3 regions of the Actinomadura sp. 3N508 genome follow, and region 3 is predicted to be linked to each of the others. Evidence: predicted binding sites of a transcription regulator. Region 3 holds the regulator's gene; each other region holds the start of a gene.
The links. The regulator LexA, encoded in region 3, represses DNA repair genes until DNA is damaged. The targets are predictions, from matches to a motif close to TCGAACANNTGTTCGA.

Region 1 (3,273 bases), on a different contig from region 3:
CGCCGGAGTCGGTCGCGGTGATCCGGAGCCCGGCGAGCTCGCCGCGCAGCTTCTCGGGCAGCGCGGCCATGTCCGTCAGCGTCCGGCCGAGCGCCCAGCGGACGTAGGGCTCGGGCCAGTCGGCGGGCCCGTACCCGGCGGCGAGGTCGACGTGGTGCGCCTCCACCTCGTGCCAGCGCCGGTACAGCACGTACCAGGCGGGGTGCGGCCAGCCCTGCATCGCCTTCACTTGAGCGTTCCACGCGTCCTCTGGCATCGCGCGGGCCAGCTCGGTGAACCGGGCCTGTGTCGCGCGGACGTCCTCGATCAGCTCGTCGCGCCCGCGTCCGGCGCCCGCCTCAAGGTCGGCGTTGCGGGCCTCCATGCTCGGGTACTGCGGGATCTGCACGCCCGTCCGCGCCCATTCGAGGAGATTCCACAGCGAATCGGCGTTGCGGGCGATGTGGGTCGCCACATGGCCGCGGCTCCACCCCGGCAGCGCCGACGGGGCGCGCAGATCCCGGTCGCTCAGCTCGGACAGCGACCCGATGATCCGTTCCACGCCCGGACCCAGCTCGTCGATGACCTCGCGCCATGCCGGCCAAGTCATGAGACCCTCCCTCGCCCGAAAAGAGCCTCCATCCTGTCGCACCCGTGCGCGCCGTGTCACACAATGGTGATCATGGAGCTTCCGATCTGCCTGACCTGCGGCGTCCAGTACGCCGGGCCCCGCCCCGACTGCCCGATCTGCGAGGACGAGCGCCAGTACGTCGGCTGGGACGGCCAGCGCTGGACGACCCTGGACGAGCTGCGCACCGGCCACCGCGGCAAGATCGCCGAGGAGGGCCCGGACGTCGTCGGGATCGGCTGCGAGCCGGCCACCGCCATCGGCCAGCGGGCCCTGCTGGTGCGCGCGCCGTCCGGGAACGTCCTCTGGGACTCGATCACCTACATCGACGACGACCTCATCCGCCAGGTCAGCGACCTGGGCGGGATCTCGGCGATCGCGATCAGCCACCCGCACTTCTACGGCAGCATGATCGAGTGGGCGCACGCGTTCGACGCGCCCGTCTACATCCACGAGGCCGACCGCCGCTGGGTGGCCCGGCCGGACGACGCCGTCGTCTACTGGACGGGCGACACCCACGAGCTGGCCGACGGCCTCACCCTCGTCAACGCGGGCGTGCACTTCGACGGCGGCCAGGTCCTGCACTGGCGCGACGCCCGCGCGGTGTTCTCCGGCGACATCCTCCAGGTCGTCAACGACCGCGACTGGGTCAGCTTCATGTACTCGTACCCGAACCTCATTCCGGAGCGGCCGCGTACCGTCCGCCGCGCGCTGCGCCTGCTGGAGCCCTACGACTTCGACCGCGTCTACGGCGCCTGGTGGCGGAAGATCGTCTACACGGACGGCAAGCAGGCCGTCCAGCGTTCCGCCGACCGCTACCTGACCTACGCCCTCGACGACGAGTAGCGGGCGCGCGGGGGCGTTCCGGTGGCGGGTGGTGTTCGAACACGTGTACGGTGCGAGAGTGCCGCCCGGACGGGCGGGGAGCATCGTGAAATGCGGCGGCGACCGCCGCTGTTACAGCCTCGGGGGATTCTGTCGTACCCCCTGGCTAGCCTTGAGACCGACATGTCTCTCCCCATCGCCGCGCCCCAGAACAGGAACCGGAAGAACGCCGTGCATGACCGACTCATCGTGCGTGGAGCACGCGAGCACAACCTGAAGGACGTCTCGCTCGACCTCCCGCGGGACTCCCTGATCGTGTTCACCGGTCTGTCGGGCTCCGGGAAGTCGAGCCTGGCGTTCGACACGATCTTCGCGGAGGGCCAGCGCCGGTACGTGGAGTCGCTGTCGGCCTACGCCCGCCAGTTCCTCGGGCAGATGGACAAGCCCGACGTCGACTTCATCGAGGGCCTGTCCCCGGCGGTGTCGATCGACCAGAAGTCGACCAGCAAGAACCCCCGGTCGACGGTCGGCACGATCACCGAGGTCTACGACTACCTGCGGCTTCTGTACGCGCGGATCGGGCACCCGCACTGCCCGGAGTGCGGCCGCCCGATCAGCCGGCAGGCGCCGCAGCAGATCGTCGACAAGGTCCTGGAGCTGGAGCCCGGCGCCCGCTTCCAGGTGCTCGCGCCCGTGATCCGCGGGCGCAAGGGCGAGTACCTGGAGCTGTTCCGCGAGCTCCAGTCCAAGGGCTACTCCCGCGCCCTGGTCGACGGCGAGATGATCCGCCTCGACGAGCCGCCCAAGCTGAAGAAGCAGGAGAAGCACGACATCTCCATCGTGGTCGACCGGCTCTCCGTGAAGGACTCGGCCCGGCAGCGGCTCGCCGACTCGGTGGAGACCGCGCTCGGCCTCGCGGGCGGCACGATCGTCCTCGACTTCGTCGACCTGCCCGAAGGCGACGAGCACCGCACCCGCATGTACTCCGAGCACCTCTACTGCCCCTACGACGACCTGTCGTTCGAGGAGCTGGAGCCGCGGTCGTTCTCGTTCAACTCGCCCTACGGCGCCTGCCCCGACTGCACCGGCCTCGGCACCCGCATGGAGGTCGACCCCGAGCTCGTCATCCCGGACGAGGAGCTCAGCCTCGGCGAGGGCGCCATCCAGCCCTGGTCGAACGGGCACGTCAGCGACTACTTCCTGCGGCTGCTGTCCGCGCTCGGCGACGCCATGGGCTTCGACCTGAACACGCCGTGGGACCGGCTGCCCGCCAAGGCGCGCAAGGCGATCCTGAACGGGCACGAGACCCAGGTCCACGTCCGCTACAAGAACCGCTACGGCCGGACGAGGTCGTACTACACGTCCTACGAGGGCGTGATCCCGTACATCCACCGCCGCCACGCCGAGTCCGAGAGCGACTCCAGCCGGGAGAAGCTCGAGGGCTACATGCGGGAGATCCCGTGCCCGACGTGCGAGGGCGCCCGGCTCAAGCCGGTCGTGCTCGCCGTCACCATGGGCGGGATGTCGATCGCCGAGGTCGCCGCGATGCCGATCGGCGAGGCCGCGAAGTTCCTCCTCGCGATGGAGCTGAACGAGCGCGAGACGCACATCGCCGAGCGCGTCCTCAAGGAGATCAACGCGCGGCTCGGCTTCCTGCTCGACGTCGGCCTCGACTACCTCACCCTCGACCGCGCGTCCGCGACGCTCGCGGGCGGCGAGGCGCAGCGCATCCGGCTCGCGACGCAGATCGGGTCCGGGCTGGTCGGCGTCCTGTACGTGCTGGACGAGCCGTCCATCGGCCTGCACCAGCGCGACAACCACCGGCTGCTGGAGACGCTGAT
Region 2 (3,273 bases), on a different contig from region 3:
GCGCGGGGACGCCGACAGCAGCCGGAGGCACACTTCGCGCGCCGCACTTTCGGAATCCGCAACGCGCCCGGCACTGCCTTTCCCGGCCTCTGGTGCCTCCCCCGGCTCACCCCACGATGCCCCGCTCATGCGTCCCACTCCATCCGCTCCGGGCTCAGCGCCCCGGCGGCGGGTGCGGGGCTGCATGGGTGGCGTTGTGGGGGGTACGGGCGGGGTGCCCGGCCGGATGGGCGCCCGGGACGCCGAGCCGAGCAGGCTCGACGTCCGGGCCCGTGGGAGCGGCGGCGCCATCGGGGAAGGTCCGTGCACCGGTGATGCGGTGCCGGGTAAGGCGCCGCCGCCCTGCATAGGAGATCATCGCCCACTCTTCGTCAAGAGTCACCCTCATCAAGGGATTCTCGGTCAGGAATCACCCGTTTTGGCCTTTGTGGTCTTCCTTCCGGCGGGCTTGGCGGCGGCCGGGGCGGCCGGGGCGGCGGGATCGGCGGCGTCCGGCGCGAGCGCGGCGGCGGATGCGGCGGCGGGCTCGGCCTCCTTGTCGACCTTCGGGCCGATGCCGAGCTTCTCCTTGATCTTCTTCTCGATGCCGTCGGCCAGGTCGGGGTTGGCCTTGAGGAAGTTGCGGGCGTTCTCCTTGCCCTGGCCGAGCTGGTCGCCGTCGTAGGTGTACCAGGCGCCGGACTTGCGGACGAAGCCGTGCTCCACGCCGAGGTCGATGAGCCCGCCCTCGCGGCTGATGCCGAGGCCGTAGAGCAGGTCGAAGTCGGCGACGCGGAACGGCGGGGCCATCTTGTTCTTGACGACCTTGACGCGGACGCGGTTGCCGACGGCCTCGGTGCCGTCCTTGAGGGTCTCGATGCGGCGGACGTCCAGCCGGACGGAGGCGTAGAACTTCAGCGCCCGGCCGCCGGTGGTGGTCTCCGGGGACCCGAACATGACGCCGACCTTCTCGCGAAGCTGGTTGATGAAGATGACGGTCGTCTTGGTCTGGTTGATCGCGCCGGTGAGCTTGCGCAGGGCCTGCGACATGAGGCGGGCCTGGAGGCCGACGTGGCTGTCGCCCATCTCGCCCTCGATCTCGGCGCGGGGGACGAGCGCGGCGACGGAGTCGATGACGACGATGTCGATCGCGCCGGAGCGGATCAGCATGTCGGTGATCTCCAGGGCCTGCTCGCCGGTGTCGGGCTGGGAGACGAGCAGGGCGTCGATGTCGACGCCGAGCTTGGTGGCGTACTCGGGGTCGAGGGCGTGCTCGGCGTCCACGAACGCGGCGATGCCGCCCTTCTTCTGGACGCTGGCGACGGCGTGGAGCGCGATGGAGGTCTTGCCGGAGCCTTCGGGGCCGTACACCTCGACGACGCGGCCGCGGGGCAGGCCGCCGATGCCGAGCGCGATGTCGAGGGCGATCGCGCCGGTGGGGATCACTTCGACGGGCGCTCTGGCCTCCTCGCCCATCCGCATGACCGAGCCCTTGCCGAACTGCCGCTCGATCTGGGCGAGTGCGGTCTCGAGAGCCTTCTCCCGGTCGTTCGCTGCCATGTGAGATGTCCTTCTCGTCGTGACTGTCGGCTCTCGGCCGCTGCTTGCGTTGTCGACGGCGACGTTACGGCGGGCCTCCGACACTTTCGAGACTCCGGTGGAATTGTGGATGACGCCGCGTGCCCGCACCACCTTACCGAACATTAGTTCGATCATCGTCCGTTGCGCCGATTCGGGTGGAATCTCCGTGCGCTTCCCGGTTCTGACCCCGTACGCTGGCGCCGTCCACGGAGGGTTCCAATCATGACGCTGACCGTCCTCTTCTGCGTCGATCCGCTCCATCCCCGGCGCGTTGACCCCCATTTCTCCCGCGAGGCGGCGGCCGTCCGCGACCACTACGGCGAGATCGCCCTGATCGACCACGACGCGCTGCGGCGCGGCGAGGTGGACGACGCGGTGCGCGCCGTGCCGTCCGATCTGGGTCCCGTCTGGTATCGCGGCTGGATGCTCACGGGCGAGGAGTACGCCGCCGTGTCCGCGATGCTGAAGCAGCGGGGAACGGTTCTGCTCACGCACCCCGACGACTATCGGCGGGCGCATGAACTGCCTGGCTGGCACGACACTTTCGCAGGTCTGACCCCGCACAGCGTGTGGCGGCCCCTCGGTGTGGGTCAGGACCCCGGCGAGCTGAGCGAGCTGGGTGAGCTCGTCAGGCCGCTGAAGAGCGGGCCCGGCATCGTCAAGGACTACGTGAAGTCGTGCAAGCACGAGTGGGAGGAGGCGTGCTTCGTCCCCGACGTGAAGAACCTCGCCCAGTTGCATGACGTCGCGTCCAAGATGGTGGCGTTGCGCGACGACCATCTGGCGGGCGGTCTCGTCGTGCGCGAGTTCGAGGAGTACGACGGTTCGGGTGAGGCGCGCGTGTGGTGGGTGGACGGCGAGCCCGCCCTGGTGGGCCCGCACCCCGATAGCCCTGGCATGGAGCCCGATCCCGTGCTGGACATGGTCGCTCCGGCCGTGCGCGCGCTGGGCTGCCGCTTCATCACGACCGATCTCGCGCGGCGGACGGACGGCGCGTGGCGTGTCGTGGAGGTCGGCGACGGCCAGGTCAGCGACCTGCCGTCGTCCGTGGACGCGATGGACCTCTACGCCCATCTGCCCGTACCCGACTGACGGTGCGCCTACTGCAGCTTCGAGGGGACGTTGAAGGTGGCGACCACCGCCCGCCAGACCCTTTTGGCGGATTCGCCGTCGGCGAGGGCCTGTTCGATGGTGCGGCCGTCCAGCTCGGCCATCACATAGTCCTTGGCGACGCTTTCGGCGTAGGCCTCGCCGAACTGCTGCCTCATCCGATCCCAGAAGACTGTCAGCCGCACCCGTCCACGCTATCCGACCGAACGGTCCTGCAATGACTGCTCGACCTCGCCGGGGACCGCTGGGCGGGCGCCCTGGCGGTGCTGGCGGTGGAGCCCGGTCAGGTAGCGCTCGACGGCTTCGATGACGCGGGCCGTCCGGTAGGAGGGGAAGACGTCGAACGCGTGCTGCGCGCCCTTCATTTCGGCGTAGATGACGGGTGCAGCGGAGACGTCCCGTAGCCGTTCGACGAATCGGCGTGCCTCCGCCACGGGAATGAGCGAGTCGCCGCTTCCGTGGATGACGAAGAACGGCGGTGCGTCCTCGCGCAGGTACGTGACAGGGGACGCCTTGGCGTACGCGTCGTGGTTCTCCGCGAACGGCAGCTTGACCACCATCCGCTCCAGGAGCGGCATCGCGCCCATGGGGCGGCGCCAGGGG
Region 3 (3,273 bases):
ATCCTGGAGGAGCGCGGCACGGGCCGCGCGGCGGTGAACTTCCGGCTGCGCGACTGGCTGGTGTCCCGGCAGCGGTTCTGGGGCTGCCCGATCCCGATCATCCACTGCGAGGCGTGCGGCGAGGTGCCCGTCCCGGACGACCAGCTGCCGGTGACGCTGCCCGAGGGCCTGCGCGGCGCCGACCTGGCCCCGAAGGGCACGTCGCCGCTGGCCACCGCGTCCGACTGGGTCAACGTCGAGTGCCCCAAGTGCGGCGGCCCCGCCAAGCGTGACACCGACACCATGGACACGTTCGTCGACTCGTCCTGGTACTTCTTCCGCTACTGCTCGCCCGGCTACGAGGACGGCCCGTTCGACGTCGAGCAGGTCCGCCGGTGGATGCCGGTCGACCAGTACACCGGCGGCGTCGAGCACGCCATCCTGCACCTGCTGTACAGCCGGTTCTTCACCAAGGTGCTGCACGACATGGGCATGGTCGAGTTCACCGAGCCGTTCCGGCGGCTGCTGAACCAGGGCCAGGTGATCAACCAGGGCAAGGCGATGTCGAAGACGCTGGGCAACGGCGTCGACCTGGGCGAGCAGATCGCCGAGTTCGGGGTGGACGTCGTCCGGCTGGCGGTGCTGTTCTCCGGGCCGCCGGAGGACGACATCGACTGGGCGGACGTGTCCCCGCGCGGCATGTCGAAGTTCCTGGCCCGCGTGCACCGCATCGCCGCCGAGGTCACGTCCGCGCCGGGCGTGGACGTCACCGCGGGCGACCCGGCCCTGCGCCGCGTCACCGCACGGACGGTCCACGAGGCCACCACGCTGGTCGAGACGCAGCGGTTCAACGTGGCGATCGCGCGGGTCATGGAGCTGGTCACCGCGACCCGCAAGGCCATCGACTCGGGTCCGGGCGCCGCCGACCCCGCCGTCCGCGAGGCCGCCGAGGCCATGGCGGTGCTGCTGTCGCTGTTCGCGCCCTACACCGCCGACGAGGCGTGGGAGCTGCTGGGACGGACCGCGCCGGTCATCCGGGCGGGCTGGCCGTCCGCCGACCCGGCGCTGCTGGTGGAGGAGTCGGTGACGTGCGTCGTCCAGGTCGCCGGCAAGGTCCGCGACCGCCTGGAGGTGGCGCCGGGGATCGCCGAGGCCGATCTGGAGCGGCTGGCGCTGGCGTCCACGAAGATCCAGGACGCGCTGGCCGGCGCCGAGATCGCCAAGATCATCGTGCGCGCGCCGAAGATCGTCAACATCGTCCCGAAGCGCTGAGCATCCGTCCGCCGGGCCCGCAGACCACCGGGCCTGGCGGACGCGCCTGCGACCGGGCTTCTGCTGCGCGCGGCCCCGGGGTGCGGGGCCGCGCGCGGATCACATCTTGCGGAGGACGGCGACGACGCGGCCGAGGACCGTCGCCTCGTCGCCCGGGATCGGCTCGTACGCGGGGTTCTGCGGCATCAGCCAGATGTGGCCGTCCTCCCGGCGCTTGAACGTCTTCACCGTCGCCTCGTTGTCGATCATGGCGGCCACGATGTCGCCCTGCTCGGCCACCGGCTGCTGCCGGACGACGACCCAGTCACCGTCCGCGATCGCGGCGTCGATCATCGAGTCGCCGGTGACCTTCAGCAGGAAGTGCGTGCCCTCGCCGACGAGCTGCTTCGGCAGGGTGAACACGTCTTCCACGGCCTCCTCGGCGAGGATCGGCCCACCGGCGGCGATCCGCCCGACCAGCGGCACGTAGGCGGGCGCGGGCTGCGCCGATGAGGGCTGCCCTCCGGCCGCCTCGTAGGCCTCCTCGTCCGTCCGCACGGGCGTGGCGCCGGGGACCCGCACCTCGACCGCGCGCGGCCGGTTGGGGTCGCGGCGCAGGAAACCCTTGCGCTGCAGCGCCCGGAGCTGGTGCGACACGCTGGAGGTGCTGGTCAGGCCCACGGCCTCGCCGATCTCGCGCATCGAGGGCGGATACCCACGGCGCTGGACCGAGTCGCGGATCACCTCCAGCACCATGCGCTGCCGTTGCGTCAGCCCCGACTCGTCCATGGGGCCGTCTGGCAGCTCCCGGACCTTGCTCATCGCTCGTCGCCTCCCGGCGCCTCGATCGGTCACTCCTTGTCATGGAACCTATCGCGTCGGAGCCCAATGATCAAACAATTGTTCGAAGTGGTGCTCGCTTTTTGTCGGCGCCTCCTGGTAGAACATCGTACAGGCGTTCGATCGAAAATGCATTCGACGTCAAGGAGGGGAGAGATGTCGGGTTCACCCCAGAGTGACCGTGTCCCGATCCGCCTGACCCGCCGCGGACGTGCCGTTCTGGTCCTGTTCGCCGCGACCGTCACGCTCATCGGGCTATGGCTGACCGTGGGGTCCGGTGCTCTGGCCGGTGGCGGCGAAACCGGCACCGGCCCGTCCAAGCCCGCCAGAACCGTCGTCGTCGAGCGGGGCGACACCCTTTGGAACATCGCGGCTGACGCCGATCCGGGGAGTGATCCGCGCGTCGTCGTCCAGCGCATCATCGACCTCAACGGTCTGGGCGGTGACCCCACCGTCCAGCCGGGCCAAGAACTTCGCCTTCCCGCTCCCTGAATCCACCGCGGGCCCGCGCGCGACGCGCCTGGCCCCTGGCTCGGCCGCATGACCGTCGGGCGTAGGAGTGTCCGTCCGGTCGCACCGGCTCGGCGCGGCGGGCGCCCGATTTGGGGGTCGATCTGACGTTCTGTCACCGGCCGCGACCCCGGGTGACGACACGCCCGGGCGGAAATCACGGCGGACCGACCTGACCTGGTCCTACGCGGCGGATGTGATCCATGTGGCGTGAGATCAGGTTGCGTACGCCTGCGCCGAGTCGTACCGTTGACCACAACATCTAGTAGTCACACCGATGTACTTAACCCATATATGGAAGTGCACGCCGGTGTGAAGCGTTATTGTCAGGGGAGGGGATCAACGTGCACTGCCCGTTCTGCCGCAACCCTGACACCAAAGTGATCGACAGCCGGTCGACCGACGACGGGGGCGCTATTCGGCGCCGCCGCTCGTGCGCCGAATGCGGCCGGCGATTCACGACGCAGGAGAATGTGCTCGTCATGGTGGCCAAGCGCAGCGGCGTCACCGAGCCGTTCTCCCGCGAAAAGATCATCGCCGGAGTGCGCAGGGCCTGCCAGGGCCGTCCGGTCGACGAGGATGCGCTCGCAAAGCTGGGGCAGCGGGTCGAAGAGGAGATCAGATCCTCCGGCTCCGCGGAAATCCCCTCGCACGAGATCGGCCTCGCGATCCTGGGGCCGCTCGGCGAGCTCG

Region 1: uvrA (excinuclease ABC subunit UvrA) is a predicted target of LexA. The motif match lies at 1,489-1,504, and genes of this name have one in related genera.
Region 2: recA (recombinase RecA) is a predicted target of LexA. The motif match lies at 1,676-1,691, and genes of this name have one in related genera.

What each region holds. Positions count from the first base shown of each region.
Region 1 is NZ_JBIRAX010000005.1:503,326-506,598, forward strand. It holds gene ACH34S_RS21050 (maleylpyruvate isomerase family mycothiol-dependent enzyme) at 1-589, opposite strand, end outside; gene ACH34S_RS21055 (MBL fold metallo-hydrolase) at 662-1,453, shown strand; gene uvrA (excinuclease ABC subunit UvrA) at 1,664-3,273, shown strand, end outside.
Region 2 is NZ_JBIRAX010000008.1:312,870-316,142, reverse strand. It holds gene ACH34S_RS27945 (regulatory protein RecX) at 1-33, opposite strand, end outside; gene ACH34S_RS27940 (hypothetical protein) at 155-388, opposite strand; gene recA (recombinase RecA) at 403-1,539, opposite strand; gene ACH34S_RS27930 (ATP-grasp domain-containing protein) at 1,783-2,652, shown strand; gene ACH34S_RS27925 (DUF3046 domain-containing protein) at 2,661-2,855, opposite strand; gene ACH34S_RS27920 (alpha/beta hydrolase fold domain-containing protein) at 2,865-3,273, opposite strand, start outside.
Region 3 is NZ_JBIRAX010000004.1:701,590-704,862, reverse strand. It holds gene leuS (leucine--tRNA ligase) at 1-1,251, shown strand, start outside; gene lexA (transcriptional repressor LexA) at 1,351-2,052, opposite strand; gene ACH34S_RS18745 (LysM peptidoglycan-binding domain-containing protein) at 2,227-2,562, shown strand; gene nrdR (transcriptional regulator NrdR) at 2,925-3,273, shown strand, end outside.